Regions from separate parts of the Pseudarthrobacter sp. J1738 genome, predicted to be linked through region 2. Evidence: predicted binding sites of a transcription regulator. Region 2 holds the regulator's gene; the other holds the start of a gene.
What was found. The regulator HrcA, encoded in region 2, represses chaperone genes, less so after heat shock. The targets are predictions, from matches to a motif close to TTNGCACTCGNNNNNNNCGAGTGCNAA.
Positions count from the first base shown of each region.

Region 1: groL (chaperonin GroEL) is a predicted target of HrcA. The motif match lies at 3,677-3,703, and genes of this name have one in related genera.

Region 1 covers NZ_JBNPEO010000003.1:21,564-27,869, forward strand. The annotation lists gene ACQR35_RS06000 (siderophore-interacting protein) at 1-371, opposite strand, end outside; gene ACQR35_RS06005 (uracil-DNA glycosylase) at 401-1,168, opposite strand; gene ACQR35_RS06010 (DUF3263 domain-containing protein) at 1,296-1,667, shown strand; gene ACQR35_RS06015 (LytR C-terminal domain-containing protein) at 1,715-2,362, shown strand; gene ACQR35_RS06020 (ABC transporter substrate-binding protein) at 2,384-3,631, shown strand; gene groL (chaperonin GroEL) at 3,878-5,506, shown strand; gene ACQR35_RS06030 (RNase H family protein) at 5,717-6,306, shown strand, end outside.
Region 2 covers NZ_JBNPEO010000002.1:49,994-56,299, reverse strand. The annotation lists gene lepA (translation elongation factor 4) at 1-282, shown strand, start outside; gene hemW (radical SAM family heme chaperone HemW) at 295-1,527, shown strand; gene ACQR35_RS03940 (DUF4870 domain-containing protein) at 1,569-2,009, opposite strand; gene ACQR35_RS03935 (DUF3097 domain-containing protein) at 2,134-2,973, opposite strand; gene hrcA (heat-inducible transcriptional repressor HrcA) at 3,091-4,104, shown strand; gene dnaJ (molecular chaperone DnaJ) at 4,166-5,293, shown strand; gene ACQR35_RS03920 (16S rRNA (uracil(1498)-N(3))-methyltransferase) at 5,295-6,050, shown strand; gene ACQR35_RS03915 (GerMN domain-containing protein) at 6,092-6,306, opposite strand, start outside.

The DNA of each region.
Region 1 (6,306 bases), on a different contig from region 2:
TCACGGGCCCACGGGCCAGCCAAGCCTTCGTCACCGTGAACCACAAAATCGATGGCGAGCTCTTGGGCAGCCTCATCAACCCACCGAATGGTGTACGTGCGTGTGAAGGGCCACTGCTCACGTGGAAAGTCTTCACGAATCTGCCACAGATCCAACGGCAAGGGGTACTCGATGCCACGCTGCGGGAAGGCGATTTTGATATAGCGATCAGTGAAGTCATTGTTCACAAATGAGGCGAACCCCGGGCCGCCAGCAATGATCCGTACCATGTGCTCGCTCAACGATCCCTTGCGCAAAACCTCCAGCGTTATTTGTGGCCGGCTCTTGGCAGGAGCGCTGGTGGACACGGGAGTTACCGGGTTTGAAGTCATGGATAAAGACTAGTCGGGGCGGCTGGGAGTTATGTCAGCTCCCAACTAACGGGCGCGGCACCCTGTAGTTCAAGCAATTCGTTCACCCGGCTAAAAGGCTTGGACCCAAAAAAGCCTCGGCTCGCGGACAATGGCGAGGGATGTGCGCTGACCACACTCGGGAACTCATTCACTAAAGGAAGAACCTGTTGAGCGTCTTTGCCCCACAGTACTGAAACCAGCGGCAAGGGGTGACCCAAGGCGTCCAGACGCGTGGCCAACGCAATCACTGCCGCCGTCGTAATTTCATCCCAGCCCAGCGAACGGTGTGAAGCGGCCGCCCCAGAACGTACTGTCAGGGTTCGGTTCAGGAGCAGTACACCTTGCCGGGACCAGCCGCTGAGGTCACCGTGAGCTGGAGGGTGGATGCCCAAGTCAGAGGAGAGTTCTTTATAGATGTTGTTCAGGCTCCGGGGGAGGGGGCGGACCGAGCCATTAACAGAGAAAGACAAACCCATCGCATGACCCGGGGTGGGATAGGGGTCTTGACCCACAATCAGGACTTTGACGTTCTCCAGTGGAAGCGCGAAGGCGGCAAAAACTGCGCTCGCTGCCGGGAGGACACTGCACGGGGCTGCGGCTTCCTCAGCTGCGAGACGCTCCAAAACTCGGCGCAAGGCCGGTTCAACCGGGGTCAAGGCGGGGACCCAGCTGCGATGAACCAATTCTTCCAAGGCTTGTGAACGGAGGTCCACATAGCTGGGACCGCTTTGGGCCGCTGTGGCAGGCAGTTCGAAGAGGGCTTCTGGATCACTCACCCGTCCATCTTGCACCACGTAGGTGCACTATCGCCCAAACGTGCTGACAGTGAGGAAGACACTCGAATGACATGGATGTAATTCGGTTCTAGTATGGAAGGAGCGTCGAACGGAAAGGGGCATCAGAATGTCTACTGCAGCGCAAGCAGCACCCGGCTATGGAACCGCCTCCGGACACGCCCAAACCGAGCCCAAAACTGGTGAACTCGGCACCGGTGAATCGTTCGAATTCGCACTCCGCTCTGACTCGGCCCTCAATGAGCGTGAACAGCAGATGCTGGCCCTCGAACGCCAGTGGTGGAAATATGCCGGAGCCAAAGAACAAGCCATTCGTGAACTCTTCGACCTCTCCGCAACGCATTACTACCAACTGCTGAATTCGCTCATCGACACTGAAGCGGCTCTGGCCCACGATCCCATGCTGGTCAAGAGATTGCGTAGACTAAGGACGTCACGTCAGAGGGCACGCACCGCCCGGCGCTTGGGGTCTGACGCATAAGTTTCGGGTCTCGCCCGGCTAGAACACCAGCAAGGACTCCGATAACCATGAGCAAATACCCGCGCGACGAATTTGATCGTGTCCCAGAATCCGCGGGCCGCCAGGGCGTCCACCGCGCCGCCGAATCCACACCACCGCGAGCAGCTCTCGCTCCTGTGTTGATCGCTGGCGCTGCCGCACTGTTGATTGGTCTTTTGGCTTACTTTGTGGTCCCGCAGATCACCGGCAAGCAAGTAGCGGCGAGCCCAAGTTCCAGCTCGCCAGCGAGCACAGCCAGCACAACCACCGCCCCGGCCGCTACATCACCAGCGAGCACAGGGCCAGCAACTACAGGGCCAGCAACTACAGCGCCGGCAACCACTGCGCCAGCTACTGAATCGGCGACGCCGAGCCAAACACCAACGCCCAGCGAGGCTGGCGAGGACAAAACTGTTCCCGTCTCGGTCTACAACGCCACGACAACCGCTGGACTTGGGGCGAGCGTAGGATCAAATCTTCAGAATAATGGCTGGACCTTGGGTGCGGTGGCCAACTGGCAGGGCGCACAGCAATCCACCTCGGTGATCTTCTACAACGGTGCCGTGCAGAAGGCCAACGCAGAGGCGCTGGGGAAGCTGCTGAATATTACTGTTCTGGTTGATACTCCGGACCTAGGGGAGCCTATTTCCGTTGTTTTGGGACCTGGGTTTCAGTAAACAATCGTGAGGATTTCAAGCATGAAGCGCAGCGTTGCCGTGATGATCGCCGGGTTGTTGGCCGCATCGGTGGCTGCCTGCTCGCCGAGCGGTGACAATGCGCGTACTGCCGATGTGCAAGCCAGCGGCGACGCCACCTTGCGGATTGGGCTCATTCTGGATAATTCAGGGAGCCAATCGTTCCTCAACGATTCTGCGCAAGCCGCTGTGAAACTTGCGGTCAAAGAGATCAATGATGCCGGTGGGCACAAGGGCAAAGACGTTGAACTTTTGCCGGTTTACCTCGGGCGGGACACAGCCGAACAGGCCCGCCGTATGGTTGAAGCCAAAGCAGACGCAGTGATTGGCCCCACCGATTCCTCGAACGTGGGACCGGCTGTGGATGTTCTGGCTAAAGCACATACGGTACTGATTTCCCCAGCCGCCACAGCCAACGCCCTCAGTACGTACAAGAGCAACGGTTACTTCTTCCGCACTATCGCCACGGACTCAGCGCAAGCACCAGTATTGGTCAAACTGGCCAAGGATGGTGGCGCGCACTCGGTGGCAGTGCTGCACGAAAAGAGTGACTACGGCAGCGATGTTGCCTCCGCTGTCTCGGCAGCGATCAAATCTGCAGGGCTCACTGAGAGCACAGTTGCAGAATTTGAACCCGGCGCCGCCGGGGAAGCCGTGAGCAAAATCGCCGAAGGTAAGCCAGACGCCGTCGTACTGATTGCTCGAAGCGGTGCCGACGGCGCTATCGCCGAACTGCACAACGCTGGGCTGAGCGGCAAAAAACTGGTGCTCGCCGACGGTGGCTTGGACAACTATGGTGACCGGATCGCCAAAGGTGCCCTTGAGGGGGCGAGTGTTTTGGTTCCCGGAGCCTTCCCGAGCGCCAAATTTCAAAGTGATCTTGTGGCTGTTGAACCGTCCCTCAAGGACATGAGTTTCGCCGCGGAAACCTATGATGCGGTGAATTTGGTGGCAATCGCCGCGGCCTCCGCACAGGACGACGCCGGTGCCTCCATCGCCGCGTCACTGATCGGCGTTTCTGGTCCAGGAGGTCCCAAAAACGATGGCAAAGCCACGGAGTGTAAGAACTACAAGGACTGCGCCGCGTTGCTGGCCAACGGCACTTCGGTGGATTACCAGGGCCAGTCAGGAACCGTGGGTTTTGATAGCCAAGGCGATGTGACCAGTGCTAATTTCATGGTCTTTGGCTTTGGTACGGACAACAAGCCCGTTTATCGTTCGCAAGAGACTGCTGGCAAAGCGTCCTCTTAAGGCGAACGGCCTTGCACTCTCACCCATGGAGTGCTAATTATTGAGTTAGCACTCCAGCACTTTGACTGCTAACCCGGTTTCGTGTGAATCGAGTTGCGTCAAGAGTTGGAGCAAGAGATAACACCTTGCAGGGTGAGGCTTTCGGTCTGCGGCATACAGAGGCCGTTAACGGGAGCCGTCCGTCGCGGGCACCACTGCTGAGGTTCCTTCACTCTTAACGACTGTCCCGAAAGGACTACTGCCGTTATGGCCAAGATCATTGCATTTGATGAAGAGGCACGCCGCGGTCTCGAGCGTGGATTGAACATCCTCGCCGACGCCGTTAAGGTCACCCTCGGCCCGCGTGGCCGCAACGTCGTGCTCGAAAAGAAGTGGGGCGCTCCCACGATCACCAACGATGGTGTTTCCATCGCCAAGGAGATCGAGCTGGACGACCCTTACGAGAAGATCGGCGCCGAGCTGGTTAAGGAAGTTGCCAAGAAGACGGATGACGTCGCTGGCGACGGTACCACCACGGCAACCGTTTTGGCTCAGGCTCTGGTCAAGGAAGGCCTGCGCAACGTTGCCGCTGGCGCTGACCCGCTGTCCCTCAAGCGTGGAATCGAGAAGGCTGTTGCGGCCGTCACCGAGGAACTGCTGGCTTCCGCTAAGGAAATCGAAACCAAGGAACAGATCGCAGCTACCGCCTCCATCTCCGCTGGCGACACCCAGATCGGCGAGCTCATCGCCGAAGCTCTGGACAAGGTCGGTAAGGAAGGTGTTATCACCGTTGAGGAGTCCAACACCTTTGGCCTAGAGCTCGAGCTCACCGAAGGTATGCGCTTCGACAAGGGTTACATCTCCGCTTACTTCGTCACCGACGCTGAGCGTCAGGAAACGGTTCTTGAAGACCCGTACATCCTGATCGTGAACTCCAAGATTTCCAACGTCAAGGATCTGGTTGCTGTCCTCGAGAAGGTCATGCAGTCCAACAAGCCGTTGCTGATCATCGCTGAAGACGTTGAGGGCGAGGCTCTGGCCACCCTGATCGTGAACAAGATCCGTGGCCTCTTCAAGTCTGTTGCCGTCAAGGCTCCGGGCTTCGGTGACCGCCGCAAGGCTCAGATGGCTGACATCGCCATCCTGACCGGTGGCCAGGTTATCTCTGAAGAAGTTGGCCTCAAGCTTGAGACCGCTACTTTGGACCTCTTGGGTCAAGCACGCAAGGTTGTTGTTACCAAGGACGAGACCACCATTGTTGAAGGTGCCGGCGACGCCGACGCCATCGCAGGCCGCGTCAACCAGATCCGTTCCGAGATCGAGAACTCTGACTCTGACTACGACCGTGAGAAGCTGCAGGAACGTCTCGCCAAGCTGGCCGGCGGTGTTGCAGTTATCAAGGCTGGTGCAGCAACCGAAGTTGAGCTCAAGGAACGCAAGCACCGCATTGAGGACGCTGTCCGCAACGCGAAGGCTGCTGTTGAAGAAGGCATTGTTGCCGGTGGTGGTGTTGCCCTGATTCAGGCTGGCGCCAAGGCATTCGCAAACCTCAAGCTTGAAGGCGACGAGGCAACCGGTGCAAACATTGTCCGCGTTGCCATCGATGCCCCGCTCAAGCAGATCGCTTTCAACGCTGGCCTCGAGCCGGGCGTTGTTGTTGACAAGGTTCGCGGTTTGCCGGACGGCCACGGCCTGAACGCCGCAACCGGCGAATACGTTGACCTGCTTGCTGCTGGTGTAAACGACCCGGTAAAGGTAACCCGCTCTGCCCTGCAGAACGCGGCTTCCATTGCCGGCCTGTTCCTCACCACCGAGGCAGTTGTTGCCGACAAGCCTGAGAAGAACGCACCGGCTCCGGCTGGCGGCGACGACATGGGCGGTATGGGCGGCTTCTAGTCCCCAATAGCACTCAGCGTTAGTAACTCACGGCGCGTAACGCTCTGTTTAGCTAAACGCACGACGGCGGCTCTCACCACACGGTGGGGGCCGCCGTTGCCATGTCTCGCCATAGCTGGCCGGCGATAGTGGATCTACTAAGGGTGTGGGAACTGCCGCAAGTGCGAGTCAGTTGGGCGGCGCGGGCCGGGAGTCTGGCAGGATGGTCGAGTGACAATTACAGCTGCTGCCGACGGTTCGGCCCTTGGAAATCCCGGTCCCGCTGGATGGGCTTGGTACGTGGATGAGACTTGCTGGCGCGCCGGCGGTTGGCCGCACGGAACCAACAACCAGGGCGAGCTGATGGCTGTTCTGGACCTGTTCCGGTCCACAGCTCACCTTCCGGAAGAACCGCTGCGGATCCTGTGCGACAGCCAATACGTCATCAACTGCATCACCAAATGGATGCCGGGGTGGAAGCGAAAAGGTTGGCGCAAAGCAGACGGCAAAGCAGTCCTGAATGTAGAGCTCCTCAAGGACATTGACGCGGCTATTGTGGGCCGCAAATATTCTTTCGAATGGGTCAAAGGCCATGCTGGGCACGACCTCAACGAAGCCGCTGACGTGCGAGCCCGCGCAGTAGCAACCGCTTACCAAAACAAAACGACCGTTCCGTCCGGGCCAGGATTCAGTGGCGCTACGACGGCTGATCCAGCCAACGTTGACACAGCAACCACCGGTCCGACAGCGGATGAACCTACCAGCACGGCGGCCGAAGAAGTCCCTGCGGCGGACCAAAAAGTAACAGCCCGCTCGAACGA
Region 2 (6,306 bases):
ATGACTGGCAAGCTGCGTGAATTGATTCCCCGCCAGCAATTTGAGGTTCCCATTCAGGCTGCCATTGGCGCGCGCATTATTGCCCGCGAAAGTATTCGAGCTATCCGCAAAGACGTTTTGGCTAAGTGCTACGGCGGTGACATCACTCGAAAGCGCAAACTGCTGGAAAAGCAAAAAGAAGGCAAAAAACGTATGAAGATGGTGGGCCGTGTGGAAGTTCCGCAGGAAGCATTTATTGCTGCGCTCACTACTGATGAGTCCAAGGGCAAAGAGAAAAAGTAGGGCAGTTACCTAGTGCCAAGTGTTCTTCCTCTCGGGGATCCGGCGCCCGCTGACGGTCTTTTGCCGGCGCAAGCGGGCGTTGGTGCCGAGCAGCGAGCCTTCGGGCTCTATGTCCACATCCCGTTTTGTGCAGTGCGTTGTGGTTATTGCGACTTCAACACGTACACAGCAACGGAACTGGGCGGCGGTGCTTCGCAAGACGCCTACGCCCAGACTGCGGCGTCAGAAGTCGATTTCGCAGCAGAAGTGCTGACAAAATCGGGGCTGCCCAAGCGTGAATTGAGCACCGTGTTTTTTGGTGGCGGGACACCAACTTTGCTCCCTGCCGCTGACTTGACCGAGATTCTGGGCCGTGCCCGCACACATTGGACCCTCGCGGAAAACGCTGAGGTCACCACCGAAGCCAACCCGGACTCAGTGACTGCCGAATCGCTCCAGCTATTGGCGGATGCGGGTTTCACTAGAGTCTCCTTCGGTATGCAATCTGCAGTACCGCATGTTCTGAAAACTCTTGACCGAACCCACAATCCTGATCGCGTTCCGCAGGCTGTGGCATGGGCTCGAGAAGCCGGGCTGGCCGTGAGTCTGGACCTCATCTATGGAACCCCGGGTGAGTCGGTCGACGATTGGCGCACCTCTCTAGAGACAGCGCTCAGTTACGGTCCAGACCACATTAGTGCTTATGCCTTGATCATTGAGGACGGTACTAAACTCGCTGCACAGATTCGTCGTGGTGAAGTGGCGGACGTGGACGACGACGATCACGCCACTAAGTACGAACTCGCCGATGAGCTCATCAGCGCAGCCGGACTAAGTTGGTATGAAGTGAGCAATTGGGCGCGAACACCGGCAGATCGTTGCGAACACAATTTGGCGTATTGGCGCGGAACTGATTGGTGGGGGATTGGGCCAGGCGCCCACTCACACGTTGGCGGTGTCCGGTGGTGGAATGTTAAGCACCCCACCGCCTATGCCAACCGCTTGGGGACGGGCGCTTCGCCAGCGGCTGGCCGCGAAACGCTAGATGAGGCAACTAGACACGTGGAGAACGTGATGCTGGCTACCCGCTTGGCTACCGGTCTAGACGTTGCTGAGTTGTCCGAGGAGGGCCGTAAACAAATTGCCGGTCTGATTGCCCAGGAGCTGGTCGAACCGCTAGCTGCCTTTGCCGGGACGCTTAAGCTGACCCTCAAGGGCCGGTTGCTGGCTGACGCTGTGGTGCGCCAAATCCTCCCTGACCTCTAGACGCTAGCCGCCAAGGGGGACCATCATTTCTATCCTCTTGGCTAGTGAATGAGGCGCAGATTAAAGGCGTAACGGTGCGGTTGGCCGCGGTTTACGTGAACACCGGCGTTGACCGAGAAAATGGTCAGAGCAATCCAGATCAGCGTGGCAATCACCGCAAATATATTTCCCACTACGGGGACAAGGACCAAGATGTTGGCCAACACTGCAGCAATCGTTGGAGGCAAAGTGAAATTCAATGCTTCTTTGGATTCTTGCGCTGTAAAAGGGCCGCGCTCCTTGAAAATCAGGTAGATCAACAGAGACGGCACAAAGCCAAGAATCCCGCCAAAGTGCGCCAAAGTTGCCCACTGACGATCTTCACTGGCCGTGAGCGGCAACGCATTTGCTGCTACGCCATGGAATTCCGTCGGCTCGCCGTGATGCGGCCCTGGGGAGGAATTCTGTGAGGCGGGTGGTGGGGTGCTGGCGTCCTGTGCCACGGTGCGTTTCCTTCAAATCTCTTGGCGGCGGTTGGTCCACCGAGGTGCTTTGGGTTCGCCGGGATGCGGCCTCTATCAAGGATACTTGCTGTGCCCCGCTATTTGCGTAAATGAGCTCCAACACTCAGGCCGTCAGAAAGTCAATGACTTCTTCAACGCGGCCCAAGAGCGAGGGCTCTAGGTCTGCGTAGCTATTAACCCGAGATAGCAAACGTTGCCAGGCTAGACCGGTGTCCTCGGCAGTGCCGTGTGGCCAACCAAAAGCCTTGAGGATTCCAGTTTTCCAATCGGTACCGCGGGGGACTTGTGGCCACGCCGGAATTCCCAAAGTTGTTGGTTTGATGGCTTGCCACACATCTACGTAGGGGTGTCCCACAATAAGTACGTTTGCTGCTGCACCGGGAACCGCCATTGCCTCGGCTGCGATCTTTGATTCCTTTGAATCGTGGACCAAGTGATCAACCAAGATTCCTAGTTTCCGCTGGGGCCCTGGCTGGAAAGCACGGATGGCGGCGGCGAGGTCGTCAACACCGTGAAGAGGTTCAACCACAATGCCCTCAACACGCAGATCGTCACCCCAAACTTTCTCAACGAGTTCGGCGTCGTGTTTTCCTTCAACCCAAATTCGGCTCGCTTTGGCCACTTGAGCGCGCTGCTCAACCCGGATTGAACCGGATGCGGTGAGTGCTGGGGCCATGGTGCGTGATTTGGGGGCAGGCGCGGTGAGCTTGATGGGCACACCTTCAAGTAAAAACCCGAAGCCTAGGCGGAACGACTTAGTTTTGCCGCGGTTGTCTTCTAGGGCTACGACGTGCATGCCGCCAGATTTTTCTACCCGCGTTACGGCGCCCACCCAACCTGACTGCACGTCCTCCAACACCATGCCGAGTTCCACAGGAACTTCAGCAAGCTGTTGCTGCTTGGCAGGAGTGAGGTCCTGCGGACCCCATGAACTGTAAGACATATCAAGCTCCGCTGTGGCTTCTAAAATTTGCTGCCCCAAGGGGCGAATGACGCATACTAGACTTAGCACTTGAGCATACAGAGTGCTAACCGAAATACCACTTGGAGGTGAATGCATGTGAGTGACCCGCGCCGGCTTGAAGTATTACGCGCCATCGTGGAGGACTATGTGCACTCGCGTGAGCCAGTGGGTTCCAAGGCGCTCGTGGAGCGGCATCATTTGGGCGTTTCCAGCGCCACCATCCGCAATGACATGGCAGCCCTTGAAGACGAAGGTCTGATTACGGCGCCCCATACGAGCGCTGGCCGAATCCCTACGGATAAGGGCTATCGGGTTTTCGTGGACCAAATCTCGTCGGTGAAGCCGCTCTCGGCTGCAGAGCGTCGGGCCATTGAATCGTTACTTAATGGCTCTGATGACCTGGATGACGTCTTGGATCGGACAGTGAGGTTGCTCTCACAAATCACCAACCAAGTTGCGGTGGTCCAGTATCCACACCTCAGTCGGGCCAAGCTGCGGCACCTAGAGTTCGTTCAACTGGCACCTCGTCAGGTATTGATCGTCCTGATTGTGGACACTGGCGTGGTTGAGCAAAAAGTCATTGAAATTGGAACAGAACTGCCCGAAGAACAGTTGATTGCTTTGCGAGCAAAGTTTTTGTCTGTGGCTGCAGGTACTCCACTGAACCTATTGCCAGAGACAATCGCGGCAGTGCCCTTGACAGTTCCCATGCCCTTACGAGTAGTAGCCGTTGAAATCTCCAACGCCTTGCGGCTGCTTTCGCAGAACAACCGTGAAGATCGCATTGTGATGGCCGGAACAGCAAACCTAGCCAGGTCCACTGGTGATTTCCCGTTGAGCATCGGTCCCGTGCTTGAAGCGCTTGAAGAACAAGTGGTGATGCTGCGGCTACTGACGGAAATGTCAACGGATCCGCGTGGCGTCACGGTCAGTATTGGTCGCGAAAACGCCAATGATTCTTTGGCTGAGGCGTCCGTGGTGGCTACCGGATACGGGCCAGAAGCTGTCTCCAAGGTTGGTGTCCTCGGTCCCACCCGGATGGACTACCCAACCACCATGGCTGCCGTCCGAGCCGTGGCGCGTTATTTGTCAAAAATTCTTGCAGGCTGAAGTCGTTTCCCTAGCGACTTATGTAGCGAAAACGAAGTTGAAGAGGAAGTGAAGAAGTAACTTGAGCAACCACTATGAAGTTCTTGGCGTCTCCCGCGAAGCAAGTGGCGAGGAGATCAAGAAGGCTTACCGGAAGCTCGCACGCACCTTGCACCCCGATGTTAATCCGGGCGAGGACGCGTCTGAGCGCTTCAAGGCAGTCACCCACGCTTATGAGGTCCTCTCCGATCCGCAGAAACGTCGTGTTTATGACACCACCGGCAATGAAAACGGCACCGACAATGGTTTTGGCGGCGGAAGTTATGCAGGCCAGGGCTTTGCGTTCCAAGACATTTTTGAAAGCTTTTTCGGCGGTGGTGCTGCGTCAGGTCCTGCCTCGCGGGTTCGCCGTGGTCAGGACGCGTTGATCAGTGTTCGTATTGACCTCAAAGATGCCGTATTTGGCGTCAACAAAAAGATCGACGTTGAAACCGCCATCGTTTGTCCCACATGTGATGGCAGCTGCTGCCGTGCGGGATCCCAGCCCGAGCGCTGCGATATTTGTGGCGGTAGCGGACAAGTGCAACGTGCGGTCCGCTCCATTTTGGGCAACGTTATGACGGCTGCTCCATGTGGAACCTGTGAAGGCTTTGGAACCGTTATCAAGGACCCGTGCAATGAGTGCAACGGTCAAGGACGAATTCGCAGCTTGCGTTCGCTAACTGTCAAAATCCCTGCCGGGGTTGGCACAGGAACACGCATTCAGCTCACTGGTCAGGGCGAGGCCGGTATTGCGGGCGGTCCGTCGGGTGACTTGTATGTAGAAATCCGGGTCAACAATGACTCCATGTTTGTTCGTGAAGGCGATGACCTGCACGCCACTTTGCCGATTCCTATGACAGCTGCCGCCTTGGGCACGGACGTGACCTTGGACACCTTTGACGGCGCTCAAGAGATCAGCGTTAAATCCGGCACCCAGTCCGGCGAAGTTGTGACCCTCCGTGGGCTAGGCGTGACCCACTTGCGCGGCCAGGGCCGTGGCGATCTGAAGGTGCACTTGCAGGTGGAGACACCCACCAAGCTTGATGCGGCTCAGGAAGAGTTGCTGCAGCAATTGGCCAAGTTGCGTTCTGAACAATTTACCGAGGGCAAACTCGCTTCGAGTGGTGGGGTTTTCGCTAAGCTGCGCGATCGTTTGGGAAACCACTAGGGTGAGCAACCCCGTCTTCTTCACGGAGGCCGGCCAACTGGATGGCATGGCCATTGGAGCTCGCTTCGCTCTCAGCGGCGCAGAAGCGCGGCACGCTATCACCGTCAAACGCATGACAGTGGGGGAGCCGGTTGATGTGGTTGACGGCGCTGGTGTTCGCCTACGCGGCACGGTTGCCAGCACCGAAGGCGGGGTTTTGGAGGTTGAATGCGCCCAATTGCTGCATGAGACACCTCCAGCCCCGCGATTGGTTTTGGTCCAGGCCCTCGCCAAGGGAGACAGAGATGAACTAGCCATCGAGACGGCCACTGAGCTAGGCGTGGACGCTATTATCCCGTGGCAATCAGAACGTGCCATTGTGCGGTGGAAGGGCGAGCGAGGCGAAAAAGCCCTCGCCAAGTGGCGCTCTGGCGTAGGGGCAGCAGCTAAACAAGCGCGCCGTTCGGTGATCCCGGAGGTGCGAAACGTCGTCGAATCCGCGGGGCTGCTCACGGCCATCCGCTCGGCGAGCTTGGCGATTGTGCTTCACGAAGAGGCAACAGAGCCGCTGCGGGAAGTGCTGAAAAGCGCCGTGCCAGAAGCAGACGGAGAAGTGCTGTTTATTGTGGGGCCAGAGGGCGGTATTACACCGCGAGAGGTACAGAACATGCTCGACGCCGGGGCGAAACTTGCACTCTTAGGTCACCACGTGCTGCGCTCTTCCACGGCAGGACCGGCGGCGATTGTCTCGGCGTCGGAGTTTTATTCTCGCTGGTGACTGGGCCTTGCTTTTGAGGTGCCCTAGAAGGCTAAAGCTGGCTACTTAACGCTGAAATGTTTTGTATCAACCACCGCTGAGGTGGCAGGCGCACCCGTTGCGGGTTTGATGGTCGCACGTAGTTCATATTCACCGGCAGGCAGATCTGCCGAACTGGAAAACAGTCCGGCTTTGCCAGCCTCGGTGGAAACCTTTGACTCACCATTAAGCACCACTGTGTTGTTTCCGGACGCGTTCTTTCGCAAGATCTGCCACG